DNA from 3 places in the Pelosinus sp. sgz500959 genome. Region 3 is predicted to be linked to each of the others. Evidence: riboswitches for the same ligand, from Rfam matches in the RefSeq annotation. Region 3 holds a riboswitch; each other region holds the start of a gene.
What was found. Region 3 has a riboswitch for cobalamin ahead of ACAN52_RS04160 (methylmalonyl-CoA mutase family protein). Riboswitches for the same ligand answer to the same signal wherever they lie in the genome.
Positions count from the first base shown of each region.

Region 1: linked by a shared signal. The riboswitch ahead of cbiD (cobalt-precorrin-5B (C(1))-methyltransferase CbiD) and the one ahead of ACAN52_RS04160 (methylmalonyl-CoA mutase family protein) in region 3 are both predicted to bind cobalamin.
Region 2: linked by a shared signal. The riboswitch ahead of ACAN52_RS11120 (nicotinate-nucleotide--dimethylbenzimidazole phosphoribosyltransferase) and the one ahead of ACAN52_RS04160 (methylmalonyl-CoA mutase family protein) in region 3 are both predicted to bind cobalamin.

Region 1 covers NZ_JBGJZL010000013.1:47,777-51,062, forward strand. The annotation lists gene cbiT (precorrin-6Y C5,15-methyltransferase (decarboxylating) subunit CbiT) at 1-162, opposite strand, end outside; gene cbiE (precorrin-6y C5,15-methyltransferase (decarboxylating) subunit CbiE) at 159-785, opposite strand; gene cbiD (cobalt-precorrin-5B (C(1))-methyltransferase CbiD) at 770-1,870, opposite strand; cobalamin riboswitch at 1,952-2,128, opposite strand; gene ACAN52_RS17775 (lactate utilization protein C) at 2,674-3,286, shown strand, end outside.
Region 2 covers NZ_JBGJZL010000006.1:111,744-115,029, reverse strand. The annotation lists gene cobS (adenosylcobinamide-GDP ribazoletransferase) at 1-558, shown strand, start outside; gene ACAN52_RS11125 (histidine phosphatase family protein) at 590-1,198, shown strand; cobalamin riboswitch at 1,345-1,544, shown strand; gene ACAN52_RS11120 (nicotinate-nucleotide--dimethylbenzimidazole phosphoribosyltransferase) at 1,743-2,777, shown strand; gene ACAN52_RS11115 (PocR ligand-binding domain-containing protein) at 2,911-3,286, shown strand, end outside.
Region 3 covers NZ_JBGJZL010000002.1:310,667-313,952, forward strand. The annotation lists gene ACAN52_RS04160 (methylmalonyl-CoA mutase family protein) at 1-1,902, opposite strand, end outside; cobalamin riboswitch at 2,073-2,254, opposite strand; gene ACAN52_RS04165 (S-layer homology domain-containing protein) at 2,346-3,286, opposite strand, start outside.

The DNA of each region.
Region 1 (3,286 bases), on a different contig from region 3:
AGCTTCAATGGATAAAGATCCAGTACCTGCCCCAATATCGATAATCACATCAGTCGGACGGATCTTAGCTTTTGCTAAGACTAAAATTCGGATCTCTTGTTTAGTCATGGGAATCTCACCACGGATAAACTCATCATCATTAATTCCCAGGAAATAGGTCATGCCATCACCACCATTACACAATGGGTAAAGCCAGTTATATCTCTCGCTTCACCTAAAGTTAGTTTTTTATGATTTTCTTCTTCATAGGATAAGCCTTCACCAAGCCACACTTGTCCATCGATTGGCCAACCATGGTCCATAAGCACTTGAGCAATATGGCTAGGATTATGCTCATGATCTGTTAAAATACCCAATTTTTTATTCGGTTTATACGCTAGATCTTCATCGCTGGCTTTGCGGCCATGCATGCTAATAAGGCGTGCATCTTGCCACACCTCAGACATACGGGCAAAAGCCAATTGTACAGAACTGATGCCTGGTATCACCGTGAGTTGTGAGGGTGTAAATTTTGACCGCAAGGCTACGAGTAAACTATAAAATCCTGGATCACCAGACACCATAACCACAACATCACTCGTCATGAGAGATTCAGCAATAAAAGTCAGTACGCCTTGAATATCCCGGTCAATCACTTTTGTTTTGCTATCACTTGGAGCGAAGGCATCAAGGGCTCGCTTACTACCGACTACTACCTGAGCCTGCGCAATCGTACGACTTGCAATTGGCAGTATATAGTCAGGTGAACCTGGTCCGATTCCTACTACGATTACTTTATATTCCATCCCAAACTGCCTCCAATTTCTCGCGCCGTATCATCAAGTCCTAAGATATCACCTTGCAACGTGACAATGACTGTACCGACGATTAAATCACCAAATACATAACGTTTGGCGCGTGCACTGGCTCGCTCTGCCAAAGTCTGATAAACACACTGCAACTGATACTGTTCAATAATTGGCATAGCCCCTTCAGTAGTGGTACATGCTAAAATTTCTAGGATAGCCTGCTGAGGAGCACCCGCTGCTGCCATATAAGCCGCTAAGGTTTCAAAACGAGCATCTGCCATTCGATTGTGAGTATGAAAAATCCCTGCAGCAACCTTTACCAGTTTACCCAAATGACCAAATAACAACACTTTTTTCATGTTATATTGTACAGCACTTTCAAGCATATGACCGATAAAGTTACTAGTCTGAAGCACTGTTTCGGCTGGTATGCCATAACGATGAATGGCAATATCTTGACCGATTTTTCCAGGAGCGAATACCACTTGATCATACCCTAAGGCTTTCACCATATTAATCTGTGGCGATAGAGAATTTTTAAAACCGTCTTCAGACATGGGCTCAACAATTCCTGTCGTACCGATAATGGATAAACCACCAACAATGCCTAAGGTCGGATTGAGTGTCCGCTTCGCTAGCCGCTCCCCATCAGGTATGGAGATCGTAACAATAGCGCCATACTCATCTGGTAATACATCTTGTACTGCCTGTAGGATCATTTTTCTTGGGCCTGGATTGATCGCAGGTTCACCAATGGCAACTGACATGCCTGGTTTAGTCACTGTACCGACTCCGATACCTGCTTTTAAGACAGTATCAATTCCTTCCTGTACCTGAACCTCGGCAATAATGAGAGTGCCATGAGTTACATCAGGGTCATCTCCAGCATCTTTTATAACGGATGCTCTGCCGCCATTCATAATTTTTTCACATGTTTCAATTTTCACATGGATCTTAGTGCCTTGCGGCGATGTAACATCAACGCCCTCCGTAAAAGAGCCAGACCAGGTCATAAGAGCAGCTTTTGTAGCCGCTGCTGCACAAGTACCGGTTGTAATACCCGAGCGCATTTTTTTTTGCATAATGAAAACCCCCTGCAAGCAGGGGGTACAATAAACAAAATTAATTTATTCTACCCACCTGCCTATCTTCCGTAGGTCATAACGGTGTGTGTTAGAATAGGCAGGTCTCCTGACTATGGTTCATCATATCACTAAACCTTCCCGGGTTTCCCCAGTGGTATATCTTAGCCATACTCCCCAACACAGTGGCGGGACCGTGCCGGTCTAGTTACCGGACTTCCCTTTTAAGCATAAAGCACCTATTCCCATATTATTATTAGATTATAGCAATGATTAGGACAATCATTGGATTTATAATTCTATATTCCATCACGAATGAAGTTTTTCCTGCTATTATTTACTTTTTAATTTTAATTTATCGATTGTTTAGATTATTGTAAGACTTTTACTTTGTAAAATGAGAGTACAAAAGAATCAAAACCCCATTACAGGAAAAATCCAATCCAAGTCAGATTTACCTTATCATTTGTAGGATGTTTTTTTCTCAGCTTGTAGGACGATCAAAATATTTTTTGTAAGGTTCTCTATTTATTTTTTCAAATTAGAACATTTCAGTCTTAAAAAAATCCAATTACCTCTTTAACTATATACAAGTTTTTATATTATTTAGTTAAACTTTTAAAAACTTCTTTCTATATATGAGAAACATTCTCCTTTGTTTGTAGGATTGTTTTTTAATATTTTGTAAGAAAAAATAATATTTTTTTAAAAAAAATAGAGGATATTTCTATTAAATTGCGAATAACATGAATATAAAGTTACTGGTCAGACCACCTTACCAGCACAATAAAGGAGTATGAATAATGAAAAAAGTATGTGAGAATTGGAGAAACGCTTTTCCATTAGAGAACGTAGGAGATCATTTATTTCCTGAATTCGAAAAAAGGGCCTCAGCTGCCGCTACTGAAATATTTCGCGTTAAAACTGCTGTAGAAGCCCGCGAAATCGTGGCTAATATGGTGAAGTTTACAAATGCTAAAAAGATAGTTACTGTAAATAGTCCTTTACAACAAGCTACTGGTATCAATGAAGAATTACATTCCATGGGAATTTCTGTATATACTGAATTAACAGACATTACAGAACATGCTGAATCGGCAGATATCGGTATTTCCACTGTGGAATTTGGCATTGCAGAAAGCGGTAGCGTCTGTATGGATGGATATGCTTTCGAAAGTCGCTTAGTATCCATGCTCCCCCCCATTCACGTTGTCTTTATGAACAGTAAGAATGTTGTGCTCGGTATTACTGAAGCCTTTGAAGTCATTTCTAAAGTATATGATAATGGCTATATCAGTTTCATTACAGGTCCTAGCCGTACTTCTGATATTGAAAGAGTCTTGACCATCGGCGTACATGGTCCAAACCGTTTTGTCTTAATCGCCATTGATGAAGAAGTATCCGGAGGTGCACTGT
Region 2 (3,286 bases), on a different contig from region 3:
CCAATTCATGCAATGGCAATCGGGGTTGTTATCATTGAAATCTTTTTAACAGGAGGATTACATTGTGATGGCTTAATGGACACAGTTGATGGGGTTTTCTCAGGAAGACCTCGGGAACGAATGTTAGAAATTATGAAAGACAGCAGGGTTGGTGCTTTTGGAGCCATGGCTTTTAGCCTGCTGATTTTAGTTAAATATTCCTTAATTATGGATATTGAACCTATGATTCTTCCTTATGCCTTACTTGTAATGCCCATTGTAGGGAGGATTGCAGTTGTCATTGGCATTACTCTTTATCCATATGCAAGGGCCAATGGTTTAGGGAAGGTTTTTTATGACTGTTCCCATCGTCAAACCTTGTATGTGGCGGGGATTTCTGCAATAGTATTATTAGTTCCCCTAGGGAAAGTAGCGATGATGAGTGGAGTCCTTGGTATTGCCATGTCCTTTGTTTTTTGCCAATATGTGAGTAAGAAACTAGGTGGTTTAACTGGAGATGTATACGGCGCTATTATTGAATTAACTGAAATTGTAGCTTTGCTTGTCTTTATTCCTTGAATTTAATTCAATTGATATAGGAGTGGTTATTTTGACGAAAGTTATCTTTGTAAGACACGGTGAAACTTCTTGGAATCATTCTAAACGATACCAAGGACATAGTGATATTCCTTTAAATGAAAAAGGTTTACAGCAAGCTGGGATGGTAGCTCGGCGATTAGCGAAAGAAAGTATTAGTGCAATCTATAGCAGTGATTTACTACGTGCAGTTCAAACTGCAGAAATCATTGGCAAGGAGCACTCGCTACAACCTTCACTTTTTCCAGATTTTCGAGAAGTTAATTTTGGTTTATGGGAGGGTTTAACTTACGAGGAGATTATGGTAGACTGGTCAGAATTATTGTCAGCTATATATTCTAAGCCAGGATCAACTTGTATACCAAAAGGAGAAAGTTTTTATGATGTACAAAAACGTACAACTCTAGGACTTTCAAAATGCATTGCCAATCATCCTGAAGAAACTATTGTTCTTGTTTCCCATGGTGGGACTATGCGTGTACTCTTATGTGATGCATTAGGGCTTGCCGTTGAGAATATGTGGTCACTGCGGCAAGATAGTACTGCTATTAACATTATTGAATATTTTGAGACGAGTAAGATCGTATCTTTAGTCAATGATACTTATCATTTAAATGGATGATAGATACAAAATGGATTGAATCTTTAATTGAATTCATCTAATACGAATAAAATAGGATTTTTATTACTAGCTACTTTAATATATTGCCGACTCATCATTCCTGCGCAGGAGAAGAAATTTTGTTGTAGAAGGTATGTGACAACTAAATAAATTGCCACCAAACAGGTGCCTCTCGTCAAGAGAGGAGAATAGGGAAGATCGGAAAGGATGTAAAGATCCTGAAACGACGCGGTCGCGCCACTGTAATCGGGGAGATACTCTTTCATATGCCACTGGGAAACCAGGAAGGCGAAGACGTATTCATGATCCGTAAGCCAGGAGACCTGCCTGTTATGGCTGTCATCTACCTCCGCGTAAGGGGTAATGCCAGAAGGATAGGTTTTTTTTATAAAATAACCTGGCCTTTTGGGCTGGGTTATTTTTATTTATTTACAGAACCAAGAAAGTAAATTACTTTCTTGGTTCTAAGCAAGGGCAACTCAGGTGTAGGCGTATACTCAGTTTTCTATGAAGTATGGATTTCAAAAATGAGGAGATGTATATGATGGATTTTGAAAAAAGTGTTGACGAGTTAATTGAAGGGGCAGCTAAACCTAGTGGCAGCTTAGGATTACTGGAAAAACATTTGAAAAAAGTTTTATTATCTTGGGGAACAATCTCTGCAGAACTTAAGCCATATCATTTAATTTTTGCCGCTGATAATGGAGTTGTAGAAGAAGGAGTCGTTAATTTTCCAGCTGAAATTACATACTTACAAGCTAAAAATATGATGGCTGGAGGAGCTACAATCAGTTGTTTTTGCCGCTATAATAACATTCCTTATGGTGTTGTAGACATTGGAGTTAATGATACTAGGGTCTCAGGTATTGACCATAAAGTGGCATTTGGTACGAAGAATTTTATTCGTGAAGAAGCCATGACTCATAAGGAGTTTGAACAAGCGTGGCAAATTGGCAAAGATATGGTTCATAAGCTCATTGTTGAAGATGGCTATAATATGTTATCTTTCGGTGAAATGGGTATTGGTAATACGACAACTTCATCGGCCGTACTCCATGCTTTAACAGGAATGTTACCAGAGTTTGTTGTTGGTTATGGTGCTAGTGGCAATGATAATGAAGTGCTCAAAAGAAAAAGAGCTGTTGTTGCCAAAGGTGTAGAACGTCATAAAGAAAAAATGATTGGTGTTGAGGACATTCTGCGTTGTGTAGGAGGTTTCGATATTGTTGCCATTTGTGCCGGAATGCTTGAATGTGCTAATTTGCGAATTCCGTTTGTAATTGATGGCTTTATTACAGCTGTTGCTTATGCGTGTGCAGCACGTATTAATGCTAATATTGAAAGACAGGCGATTCCTTCTCATATGTCTAAAGAACCAGGTATGGCTTATTCATTAATGCTTGGTAATATTTTAGCGGACGATGTTATGATTCGGGGTAACATGGCTCTTGGCGAAGGAACTGGCGCAGTTCTCATGGTTTCCATGTTAAAAACAATGTTATATACCATGCAGAATATGGCAAGACTTTCTGATTTTGTTTTGAGTGAAACAAAGAGCAATCATGGGGTTGCTATGTAATTCATGTAATGATTTGCTATGAAGTAGTAAAATATTGCTTCTAGCAGGAACTAGTGAGTTTATTATCTAATACTCTTCATATAAAATAGCAAAAAAGTGATAGTATTAACTATTTTTATGAGGGGGTACTCTAGTGCAAGATCTTTGCCAATTATCCTTAGATCAAATTGTTAATATCAATATTCTTCAAGAAATCCAAGATAAATTCTCAGAGGCGACTGGCCTGGCTGCTGTTATTGTGGATGTTGGTGGAAATCCTATAACTAGGCCTAGTAATTTCACAAAATTCTGTACATATATTCGTACTTATCCAGAAGGATACGCGCGATGTGTTGCTTGTGATGATCGCGGTGGGCGAATGAATCGTGAGAAAAAGCCCACCGTATATCCTTGTCATGCTGGTTTGACTGATTTGGCAGCACCTATTATTGTTCAAGATCAATACATTGGTGCATTCCTTGCTGGACAAGTTATTTTGGCTCAAGACGACTATGATGTGAAAGCAGAAA
Region 3 (3,286 bases):
GTCTATTGTTTTAAAACCATCATTTCTTAACATTTTAAAAGCACCGACTTCTAAAAAGCCGCTTACAAAATCAGCTCGTGCTTTATGTTGAGGAATAGGTCCCATATTGACTAAAAAAATCTCTAGATTTTTTCCTGTTCGATTTTTATAAGCCTCTGTATGTTCTCGTAATGTCCGATATTGTTCATCGGCTCGATGGCTAACGAGTGGGGTGACCACTGTTTTTCGTCCATTATTTTTGCGGATACTATTGGTAACTTCTCCTAAGGTGGCTCCATTAAAGATAGCTTGAATCACGACATCAGTGATAACGGCCATTCCTCTATCAACTTTGTCTAAGGTCCTCACTCGACGTTCACATTCTTGTTCGTCCATATCATTACGATATGTATACAATTCACTACTACGTTGTTTTTTGAAATCAGCATAATCAAATTGAGGAATATCTAATGGTTTTTCCAACAAATTTGGGTACATATTAGTTCCCAAAATGACATCCTTACGTTTAGCAAATCCTTCAGCGCGTTTTTTAGCGATAAATTCGATTTTTTCCTGAGGTATTTTTTGTAGTAAGGATTGAAACATACCACCAGCGCCTTCGATTTCTTGAAAGAGTTCCCAAGCTTTTTCCCCAATCATACTGGTTAATTTCTCTACATACCAAGATCCGCCAGCTGGATCAATCGGTTGAGTTAAATTACACTCTTGTTGTAGTACAATCTGAGTGTTACGAGCAATACGGTGGGAAAAGGTGTCAGCTGGACGTATTGCTTCGTCAAAATATCCTACATGTAAACTATCAACCCCACCTACTACTGCAGAAAAAGCCTCTGTTGTCGTACGTAACATATTGACGTAAGGATCATACACTGTTTTTGTAAAGGCAGACGTGCGAGCATGAATCACCATTTTTTGCCCTTCTTCATTACCGCCAAAAGCTTTGACAATCTGAGCCCATAACATACGTGCGGCCCGTAATTTAGAGATTTCCATAAAAAATTTAGTACCAACAGAGAAAGAAAAACAGATTTGTTTTGCAGCTACATCAATTGGAACTCCTCGTTCTTGCATACTCCGCAAATATTCAACGCCTGTAGCGAGGGAAAATGCCAACTCTTGTACAGCATTGGCACCACTATCATGATAGGCTTGGCTTTTTACTAAAATCGTTCTAAATTTTAAATTATTATAATTCACCCATGTCATCAGTCCTGCCATTTCATCATACAGAGTATCCAATGAATCAGGAAGTTCACCTGTCCTTGCGAGTTGGTCTAAGGGATCGACTCCAATGCATCCTCTTAACTTATGATCATCTTGCCCATTGGCTTTCATAAGAGCCATCATCAAACTAACCATCTGAATACCAGAAGTACCTACAGGCATAAATAAAGGAGTATTCTCTAAATCAATCCCTATAAAAGCTCGCTGCAGATCATCTAATGTTGATAAAGATAATCCTTTTCCTATGAGATGTTCATCAGCCTGATCAACATCTATTCCCAGTTGCGTAGCCTGATCTAAGACTACATTAATCCCAGTTCCCCCCTTATCAAGTTCTTGCTGTAGTACTTGATTAAATACATCCGCTAAAGGTTCAGAGCATTCCTGGGAAATATCCCAAGGCTTATCTAAATAACCTGCACTTTTTGTCCCACGGACAAAAGGAAAACTACCCGGCAGGGAATGGCAATGCTCTATTTCTTCAATATCTTCCATGCGGTACATAGGTTGCAATGCAATGCCTTCATAGGTTTGAGTGATTAGCTTTTTTTCCCAATTAGCTCCTTTGAGAGATTTTTCAGATTCAGCTCGCCATTCTTCATAGGTAGGGTAAGGGAATTCAGCAAAAAAACGTTCTTGAGGTTTATCATCAGCTAAATTTTCATTTTGTTTTTCCATGTTATCACCTTTCATTTCACTAATTTTGGCAAAATAAAAAACTCTCAGCACAGGCTGAGAGTTATACGCAAATGTTAAATTATACTTAATAAATCCCGGCTGAAAATATCAGCCGGGACGAAATAACGCAAATTTTGCGTGTAAATCTCCTCCCCATCTCTCGCAGGTCAAACGGTGATTGCTATATAGGCAGTTCTCCTGACTCTGGATCATTGCGCATCCAAACCTTCCCAAGAATTCATTCTCAGTGGTATACTATGGATTTGCTCCTCATTACAGTGGCGGGACCGTGTTGGCTTTGAACCAACTTCCCTATTAAGCCCCGAAGGGCACCTATATCATCATATGAAATTTTTCACAAAGTATCTGATTATTACTCTATAATAAAGTTTTCATTTTGTCAAGTGATTATATACATATAAAAATACACTCATATCTGTTTTTTAGAACCTGAAGTTTGTAATGAGATGATAGGAAGATTTATAGCTACTAAAAGTAGAGGGATCATATGGTTTTAAATTATAATATCTTGCTTCTACATTAGCATTTTTTGCAAATACATATTGTACACCAAAGCCATAACCTTGCGCGCCGTCACCGCCGATACCATTACCGCTATTTATGACTAAAGTTCCTGGGTTATTAGTAGAATCAACAGCGTAATTTCCTAAGTTTAAATAATCAACACTAATACCAAAGGTTCCTGGTTTGCTATTATCTATACCTTTCCATAAGACTCTTCCCCAATAACCATGATCTTGCGCATTCGCTGGCAAATGACTATCAGCATTTTTTACATATTCACCTGTAATGGTAAGATCATTGATTTTTGTATTGAATCCATAGGCTGTTTGCTCAAGGTTATAACCGACAGCATTTGTCATGGTATTCAAATGCCCTATCGTAATGTTAGTATTGTCTGCTACTTTTACTTTAAGATTTGCAAGAAATGCATTTGTCGTTGAGCCACTTCCGGTGTAGGCAGCCAGATCACCATACCCAGCAAACAATTGAGCTTTGCCAAAATCATAGGTAGCCATTGCTCCATCAATGGAATTAGAGTCCCAGATAATCCCTTGCCCCAAAAAGGGCAAAAACCGCCCCAAGGAAGTAGTCAGCTGCCCATTCTTCCATTGTAATTCTGCCCGCTCAAAGGTTGGACTACTTGATTGTGAAGTTTTAGAACTATCACTAGCCTTCTTATATTGATTAGAAGTATTGGTTGCATTAAGACGTCCAAAAAAAGTTAAATCATCAGCAACATCTGAGGTGAAATTCAAGCGGACTCGCTCTTGCATACGGGTAGTATTTTTGCTATCTGTATTTTTAGCGCCTTGGTTCCAATTTGTTTGATAACGGATTCGTACATCTCCTGTCATCTTTA